DNA from 4 places in the Halorhodospira halochloris genome. Region 1 is predicted to be linked to each of the others. Evidence: predicted binding sites of a transcription regulator. Region 1 holds the regulator's gene; each other region holds the start of a gene.
What was found. The regulator sigma-54, encoded in region 1, starts transcription at its own class of promoters, with help from an activator protein. The targets are predictions, from matches to a motif close to TGGCANGNTNCNTGCTT.
Positions count from the first base shown of each region.

Region 1 (2,203 bases):
GCCTGCTCATCTTGTCATTTACATAGTCGCGTAAGGAGTCGGTAATCTCTATATGGTGACCGCTGAGTTTGATTTGCATGGCTTGGATCCTTCATTTGCGAAGTTCTGCAGCTTGCGTCTTATTGCCGTAGCCTCTTTGTTTGACTTTGCGTTGCGAAGACGAGGCAATGCCCAAAGATTCACGATACTTGGCTACGGTCCTACGTGCTACCTTGATGCCCTCATCCCTGAGAGATTCAGCGATGGCGCTGTCACTAAGCGGTTTGCTGGTCTCTTCAGCGCTTATCAAGCGTTTTATTCGTGCCCGGATGGCAGTAGCAGATGCCTCACCTCCATCTGTGGTGCTTACGTGACTGGAAAAAAAGTACTTGAACTCATACGTCCCACGTGGTGTGTACATGTATTTGTTGGTTGTTATCCGCGATATTGTAGACTCATGCATGTCAATTGTCTCGGCTATCTCGCGCAATACCAGAGGCTGCATGGCCTCCTCGCCGTGGTCCATGAACTCTCTTTGCCGATCGACGATGGCGCTGGCCACCTTAAGCAGCGTCTCATTGCGGCTTTGCAAGCTCTTTAACAACCAGCGAGCCTCCTGGAGGTGGGTCCGTAAACAGTGATTATCGGCACTAGTATCGCCGCGTTTAACGAGACTGGCGTAGTAGGGGTTGATCCGTAGAGTAGGCGTCATCTCGCGATTGAGTTCAACATGCCAAGCGCCGTCCTGGCGGAATACGGTAACGTCAGGAATGATGTACTCTGGTGCAGAGTTGCTCAGTTGTTGACCCGGCCGAGGATCGAGGCTCCTGATCAGTTCGAGTGTTTCGTCAACAGCCGAGCCACTCAAGCCTAGCTCGGCTTGTATCTCGTCATAGCGCTGCTCGGCGACTCGTTCCAAGTGGTTGAGGACTATTTCCATCGCTTCCCCTCGCCAAGGTGTGGTTTCGGGGAGTTGCTCAAGCTGAATAAAAAGTGCCTCTGCAGGTGATCGAGCGGCTATGCCATGCGGATCCAAGCGCTGGATACGGGCAAGGATAGACTCCACATCGCTAGGGCTGAAATGGATGCTTGTCGGAAGCTGGCCGTGTATCTCTTCAACACTTGACTGGAGGTAGCCGTCCTCATCAATAGAATCAACAATGATCTCGGCAACTAAACGTTCACTCTCGGTAAGGTCCTCCATCTCCACTTGCCAGAGCAAATGCTCTATCAGTCCCTGGGGGTTGGAGCTGCGATTCTCTAAGATGTCTGTGGCTGAATCAGCTCCTGGGGATGCGCAGGCGTAGCTGGCGTCATAAATATCTTCCCAGCTGGTATCCAAGGGTAGTTCGTCGGGTATTGCCTCACCGCTAGGTTGCTCTTCCGCGTTTTGATCCTGATTTGACTTGTCTGCAACGCTTGTCTCTTCGCCCTCATCAGTCTCCAGCATTAGATTGGATTCCAGCGCCTGCTGGATTTCGTTATGCAATTCGAGACTAGACAGCTGCAGCAGCCGAATGGCCTGCTGTAACTGAGGCGTCATGGCCAGCTGTTGGCCCACTCTTAGCTGAAGCGTTTGCTTCATATCAAATTCTTTACAGTGGTGGTTAAATTTTCAAACAGTACTACACTAAAGCTTATCATAAGCTAAAATCCTCACCCAGATAGACCTCCCTTACTTTAGGGTCAGCGAGGATTTCTTGGGCGTTTCCTGCAGCTAAGACCCGGCCGTCGCTAAGGATATATGCCCTCTGAACAATGCCCAGGGTTTCGCGTACGTTGTGGTCGGTAATGAGAACACCGATGCCGCGATCGGCTAACCGGCGAACTATCCGTTGAATGTCGCCAACCGATATTGGGTCGACTCCGGCGAAGGGTTCATCCAATAAAATAAATTGCGGATTAGCGGCAAGGGCTCTGGCAATCTCAACCCGACGCCTTTCCCCTCCAGACAGAGAAATTCCCATAGAATCGCGAACGTGATTTACGCCAAAGTCTTCTAGCAGCTCTTCTGCTGCACTTTTGCGCTCGGCTCGGCTGAGATCTGAGCGCAGCTGCAAAATGGCGTTGAGGTTGTCTGCGACGCTTAGTTTACGAAATACTGATGGCTCCTGCGGGAGATAGCCGATACCAGCTTTGGCCCTAGCATGAATGGGTAGCTCGGTTAAATCTGCCTGGTTAAGGGTTATGCTACCAGCGTCAGCCTTAACCAGGCCAACCACCA
Region 1 is NZ_AP017372.2:2,028,324-2,030,526, reverse strand. Features, by position in the region: gene hpf (ribosome hibernation-promoting factor, HPF/YfiA family) at 1-79, opposite strand, end outside; gene HH1059_RS09300 (RNA polymerase factor sigma-54) at 92-1,564, opposite strand; gene lptB (LPS export ABC transporter ATP-binding protein) at 1,620-2,203, opposite strand, start outside.

Region 2 (2,203 bases), 820 kb from region 1:
CCACAGCTGGACAATGTGAGATTGGAGTCGCTGCACGCACTTTGGTAAAAAAGGCAGACGAGCTGCAAATCCTTAAGTATTGCGTCCATAACGTTGCCCATGCTTACGGCAAAACGGCTACGTTCATGCCCAAGCCGCTAGTCGGCGACAATGGCAGCGGTATGCATGTTCATCAGTCGATATCGAAAGGAGGCCGCAACATCTTTAGTGGCGACCAGTATGGTGGGCTCTCAGAAGAAGCGCTTTACTATATCGGTGGTATCATAAAACACGCCAAGGCTATCAACGCCTTCGCCAACGCCTCGACAAATAGCTATAAGCGCCTTGTCCCCGGGTTCGAAGCACCGGTGCTGCTAGCCTATTCAGCACGCAACCGTTCGGCATCGGTTAGAGTTCCCTACGTTACTAACCCAAAAGCGCGACGCATTGAGGTTCGCTTTCCCGATCCGACCGGCAATCCTTATCTGGCTTTCGCCTCAATGCTCATGGCTGGGCTTGATGGTATTCGCAATAGGCTCCATCCGGGCGAAGCAATGGACAAGGACCTCTACGATTTGCCGGCAGAGGAGGAGAAACAGATTCCGCGGGTTGCAATCCAGCTTGATGAGGCGCTGGAAGCCCTCGACAACGACCGCGAGTTCCTCAAACAAGGCGGAGTCTTTTCCGATGATATGATCGACGCCTATATTGAGTTAAAGATGGAAGATGTAACCCGCATGCGGATGACTACCCACCCCGTGGAATTCGATCTCTATTACAGCTGTTAACTTACGCCGCATCGGCATCGCAGCAATGGAGGGGAGGCAGCTCCTCCTCCTCCATTGGCTGCTGTTATTCAGTGATAGTCTGCGGGGCTCATGAGTATCGACCTGGCCTATAACTTGCAAATGATCGTACATGACCCCGAACATCCACCCATCTAGGCTGATACTCGATGAGCTGACAACCGCCATAATGGTGGTCGATGCAGAGCATCGCATATTATCTCTAAACCACGCCGCTGAAGAGCTATTTCGCGTTAGCGCACGTCAAGTTCATGGTCAAGAATTAGAACAGGCCATTCGCGCGACAGATATATTCAGCGAATTGATAAATACTGCCTGCACTTCCGGGGGGAGCTATACACAGCGTGAGCGCCGCGTAAACATCAGCGATCAGCGCATGGTGACAATAGATTGCACGGTTACTCCTCTTGAAGGTGAGCGGGTGCTGATTGAGATCGCAGAGGTTGATCGCCATACCCGCATCACCAAAGAACATAACCTGGTTGTACAGAATAGGGCCATTGCTGAGCTACTCCGTGGTCTGGCTCACGAGGTTAAAAACCCTCTAGGTGGTTTGCGGGGAGCAGCTCAGCTGCTAGAGGCAGAACTAAGTGATAACGAACTTCGCGAGTATACCCAGGTAATAATCAGTGAGGCCGATCGGCTCAAGAATTTAGTTGACACCCTGCTTGGCCCCAAAAATCCAACCTCACCTGAGATTGTCAATGTCCATGAGGTGCTTGAAAGGGTTCGTGCCCTAGTCGATGCTGAAGGAATTGAGGGTGAAGCAGGGGTCGTTATGTCTCCAGTACCTATAGTACGTGATTACGATCCGAGTATTCCCCTACTGTATGTTGAGCGGGACCATCTCATCCAGGCCCTACTCAACCTGGTTCGCAATGCCCGGCAATCAGCGGGTCCCCAGGGCAATATAATCCTGCGAACCCGGACTCAGCGCCAAATGACTATCGCCGACAAGGTCCATAGATTGGTTGCGCGTATAGATGTAGAGGACGATGGGCCCGGTATACCGGTTGAACAACAAGAGCAGATCTTCTTCCCCATGGTCACCAGCAGGGCAGAGGGAAGCGGTCTAGGCCTGCCTATCGCGCAGAATCTGGTAAGCCGGATGGGTGGACTTATAGAGTTCACCAGCGAACCGGGGTGCACCGTATTCACTATATGGTTACCGATGGAGACTGATCATGAATGATGATCTAGGCAGTGTTTGGGTCATCGATGATGACCGGTCCATACGCTGGGTATTGGAAAAAGCCCTACAGCGCGCAGGTTATCGAGTTAGGTGCTTTGACAACGCCGACCATGCCCTGGAAGGCCTGCAACATGAACTGCCGGCAGCACTGATAACTGATATCCGCATGCCGGGAACCGATGGACATGAATTGCTAGCGCGGACTCGTGCCCAGTGTCCCGAGTTA
Region 2 is NZ_AP017372.2:13,044-15,246, forward strand. Features, by position in the region: gene glnA (glutamate--ammonia ligase) at 1-767, shown strand, start outside; gene glnL (nitrogen regulation protein NR(II)) at 898-1,977, shown strand; gene glnG (nitrogen regulation protein NR(I)) at 1,970-2,203, shown strand, end outside.
Region 2: the regulator sigma-54 is predicted to act here: its motif matches at 871-887, upstream of glnL (nitrogen regulation protein NR(II)).

Region 3 (2,203 bases), 740 kb from region 1:
CAGGGCGCGTATATCGTCCTGCTCCTCCTCGCCCATCGCCGGGATTCCGACCTCCAACTCAAGGACACCAAGCTGATCAAGCGCAGTAGCGATGGCCAGCTTCTCATCCCGGCTAAAGGCGACCCCGGCCGACTGCTCACCATCGCGCAAGGTGGTATCGTCGATAACTACTTCTACAGCTGCAGTTGTGCTGGTGCGATCTACATCGCCCTCTCGGGATCTCACCGGACCATCTTCTGCGCCACAAAGCCTATTTAAAGCCATAACTCAGCCCTCATCCTCAATCTCCGCATCCGCCTCAGCAAACGCCTGACGGCGGCTTTGTTGCCGGGCCAAGAGGGTATATATGTCTGCCGGTGGGTTGCTGTATGGGTCTTCCGCCGCCCCTTCTTCAGGTAGTTGCTCGGCGGTAAGATTGGCGCTTTGTTCAGCGCCGAGAAAACCCACCGCATCCGCCCGGCACTGTCGACAGTGGCGCATCTGCGGCATATCCCCGGCGCACTTCGCCTGCACGGCCTGCAACTCGGCAGTGCTCGGGGCGGGCTGACCACTAAGGCCGAAAGCGGTGCCGTGCTCTGGCTCGGAGATCAGTGGCATAACGTTGTGCAAGAACGCACCACGCTGGCGCACTGCACTACTCACCGCGGGCAGATGATCATCGTTAATTCCCGGGATGAGCACCGAATTAACCTTTACTAATACATCCTTGGCTGCCAGCTGCTCGATACCCATAAGCTGTTGGTTGAGTAGTATTTCGGCACCCTGCTCGGCGGTATAGCGGCGATGCTCATAGAAGACCCACGGGTGAATCCGGGCGCCTACCGCCGGGTCGATCGCATTGATGGTTACCGTTACGTGCTCAACACCTAAGCTGCACAGCTGATCAACATACTCAGGCAAGGCCAGACCGTTGGTCGATAAACACAAGCGCAACTCTGGGAAGCTCTCGCGCAATAACTCACAGGTGTGCAAAGTCCGCCGCGCATTGGCCAGTGGGTCGCCTGGACCGGCAATACCGACAACCGCTAACTCCGGTATTCGCTGACTCACCGCGGCCACCTTGCGCACCGCCTGTTCCGGTTTGAGCACCCGCGATACAACACCGGGGCGCGACTCATTAGAACAGTCGTACTTACGGTTGCAGTAATTGCACTGGATGTTGCAAGCCGGGGCTACCGGGACATGCATACGGGCAAAGTGGTGGTGGGCGTCCTCAGAATAGCAAGGGTGATTGCGAATCTTCTCGCGCACCCCTACCGGCAGTTTTCCTGTCCCATCGCGCGGCCCGCTACAGGCTGAGCGTGCTGATGCGGCATTCTGGTGGGGGGTGGAGTCTTTCATGTTATCCCCTTTTACCTCAGTGATTGGGCCGTAACCTTGCTGAGGCCGGCTTAGCTATAACGACGAGGTGCGTATTTATCTATTGAGATGCAATTTGCAAGATGCGTGCCGCATGTCGTTTGAGGAAACGCTTTGCTAGAAAACCAGCAACTTCAGTACGGTGCCATCCTGCTAAACATCAAGGGGAACCAATGACCGCCGAAAGAAGATGCGGCTGCAAAGCCTCCTAGCAACCTTTAAACCGCCCATTGAGCCTGGCCGCCCCGGTGTGGAGGACGCCGTGAATCCTTCCCTGGAGGCTTCATGGCGCCATCCCTGGCGCCAAGACCTCCACACCGGGGCGGCCAGGCTCAATGGGCGGTTTAAAGGTTGCTAGAGGTCCCCTAGAGACGCTCTCCAAGGAAGGAATTACGCCGTCCCCGCATGAGAGCTAGCTAGCAATACTTTCCTAAATACTAGTAAACTAGCTGTAATGGCACATCCAAAGCCTGCGGTTATGGATTACGCCTAGCGCGAGTGATTTTAGAAAAACCCTTAAAGCCGAATGCTTTACTGGGGGCAGGGAAATAAAGCCAAGAATAATGAAAGAATATCAAGCTATTTTCGAGCAAGCCCCAGTTGCCTTGGCTGAGATCGACACTAACGGCCAAATACAGCAAGTTAATGCTAGACTCGCTGAAATGCTTGGCAGGGAAGCTGCTGAACTTATCGGTAAAACCTTGGGTGAATTGACCCGCAGCGATGCCACGGATGGCTTAGAAGAGCGCGTGCAAGAGATTATAAGCGGCAAGCGGCAGTCGTGGACGGGGAGATATTTGCTGCACCGCCTCAACAACTCTCCCCACTGGGTAGAAATTAGCGC
Region 3 is NZ_AP017372.2:1,292,263-1,294,465, reverse strand. Features, by position in the region: gene nifV (homocitrate synthase) at 1-264, opposite strand, end outside; gene nifB (nitrogenase cofactor biosynthesis protein NifB) at 268-1,341, opposite strand; gene HH1059_RS06060 (sensor domain-containing diguanylate cyclase) at 1,923-2,203, shown strand, end outside.
Region 3: the regulator sigma-54 is predicted to act here: its motif matches at 1,436-1,452, upstream of nifB (nitrogenase cofactor biosynthesis protein NifB).

Region 4 (2,203 bases), 330 kb from region 1:
CGTTACCTTGACGTCCAAGGGCCCCATACCAGGTGGATTGAGCTGCAACCGCGCCTCTTTTACCCCTTCCTTGACCATCCAGTCTATGCGCTCGCCGACCGCTGGGGTAAAGCCATTCTGTCCCACCTGCTGCGGGACATTAAGCTGAACTCCACCGCTCGAGCGCGCACTTGCCTCCAGGCCTTGAGCTGCGGCAAACATGCTGCCGAAATCAGCGCGCCCCATGCTTGCCTCTTCACCACGCCGCGAGCCCCCTTCCGCGGCCTGTAGCAACGCCTCCATACTCGCCTGACGCTCACCGCCGGATGACGAACCTCCGCTGTTGGCATTCTGCCCGGCAGGATCATCTCCGCTAGCTGCTGCCGAAGCACTCAGCGCCCCGCCTGCCCTTAACTCGCGGACAATCTGCTCCCCCTGGGAGTTTTGAGCGATGCTGCGCTCCCCGAAGCGCTCTGCGCCCTCACCACCGAAACCAATGCCGCCCATCGAACTGAATCCGGTTCCACCCGAGCTCATTGGATCGGCTTGCCAGCGCCCAGATATCTCTTTGAGCCTATCGGCATCGCTGACTATCTCGACTTCCAGGTGCTCTAGCTTGCCTGCTTCTTTCAGCTCGGCAACCCTCTCTTCTAGCGCTGCCCACAGGTCCTCGCCATCAAGCCCCTGTTCTTTGAGCTCTGCCAGCTCCTGTAGGAGCTCCTCACGCTCAGCCTTCAGTGCCTGCAGCTGCTCGGCATGATCTCCCTTACCGCTGAGGACCAAGCCCCGACCTAGGCCCTCGGCGCCTTCTTTTAGTAGTAGGGTATCGGCAGAGAAGGTTTTGCCTTCGCCATCACCCTCAGCCGACTTAGTTTCAGTGAATATTTCCCAGCCATGCTGCTGCAGCAGCTTGAGCTTACCTATCTGGTCAGTGTCAAAAGAATCGCTGCCGCCCAGCTGACTAACCAGCTGACTAAACAGATCTTTCAGTTCTCCCTGAACCTTGTTGCCGTCATGCGGCAACCCTTTGCCGGTTTTGGCATGATCTATCAGTGCCGCAAACTGCTCTTTAGACACCCCCATATCCTTTAAAGCAGAGCCATCAAACAACGCATCCGCGAACAGCTTCCCCTCTGCGTCCCCCTGTTTGGCAGGCTTGGCGCCTTTTTTGCCGAGCATATCCAGATCCAGAGCAGCAAGTTCCATTGGCATCATTAACGGGGGTCTCCTTGTGTCCTTGTTAATCCGTAATTCATTAATGCAATATTCGCGCCATCAAATCTCCAGGGATGGATTCACGGCGTCCTCCACACCGGGGTAGTTGAGTGGCTCCGGGGGAGTTTTTGGAGATTCCTCCCGAGATAATCGATGCTAATCAACCCCTCTGTCAGGCAAATTACTCGCTGTCGGAAGCTATACCACGCTGAGCAGCCTGAAACAGCAACCGCGCCGTTTCATCCAGCTCTCTCTGTTCGCGGCGCTCCTGTTCCTGACGCTCCTGCTGCGCGCGGCGCTCAACGACGCTCTCAATGCGCCGATGCTCCGCCCACCGCCCCAACCACTGCTTATGAAGCTGCTCTACTCGCTGCTGCTGATCGCTAATACCTTGTCTTTGCTGATCCACTGCTTCATCGAGCCGACAGAGAAAGGCGTGGAAATCACGCAGCCGCGATGCTTCAATGGTCCCCTCGCAGACCAGTCGGCGCCGATAATCCTGGCGCATATGGAGGATATTCTCGAGTTGCCCCTGGCTCTCCTGCAGTTCACTGCGCGCCTTGGCAAGCTCCACCGCTGCCCGCTCTTGACGCTGCTGGGTCAACCTCTCAACCGGGCGTAGCTTCTTTGAGCCGCCGCTCATCGCGACCTCCTGGATTTTATCTATTACGATCTGTCAGTTACTCAGGCTGCCTCACGCAGTAAACGCTGCAATGAGGCCAATGACTCAGAAAAATCGACTGCCTCGCTCACGTCTTGCTGCATAAATGCCCGCATGTGGGTTTGGTAGGCTATTGCCTGATCAACTAAAGGATCGCTGCCGCGCTGGTACGCCCCGACACTTATCAGATCCTCGTTCTGGCGGTAGGCCGAATAGAGTTCGCGGAAGCGCTGCGACAATTTCTGATGCTGAGCTGTTGTCAGCGACATCATCGCCCGGCTGATGGACCCCTCCACATCTATGGCCGGGTAGATCCCGGAGTCTGCGAGGGACCGGGACAGAACAAGG
Region 4 is NZ_AP017372.2:2,357,904-2,360,106, forward strand. Features, by position in the region: gene HH1059_RS10680 (flagellar hook-length control protein FliK) at 1-1,194, opposite strand, end outside; gene fliJ (flagellar export protein FliJ) at 1,376-1,837, opposite strand; gene fliI (flagellar protein export ATPase FliI) at 1,879-2,203, opposite strand, start outside.
Region 4: the regulator sigma-54 is predicted to act here: its motif matches at 1,238-1,254, upstream of HH1059_RS10680 (flagellar hook-length control protein FliK).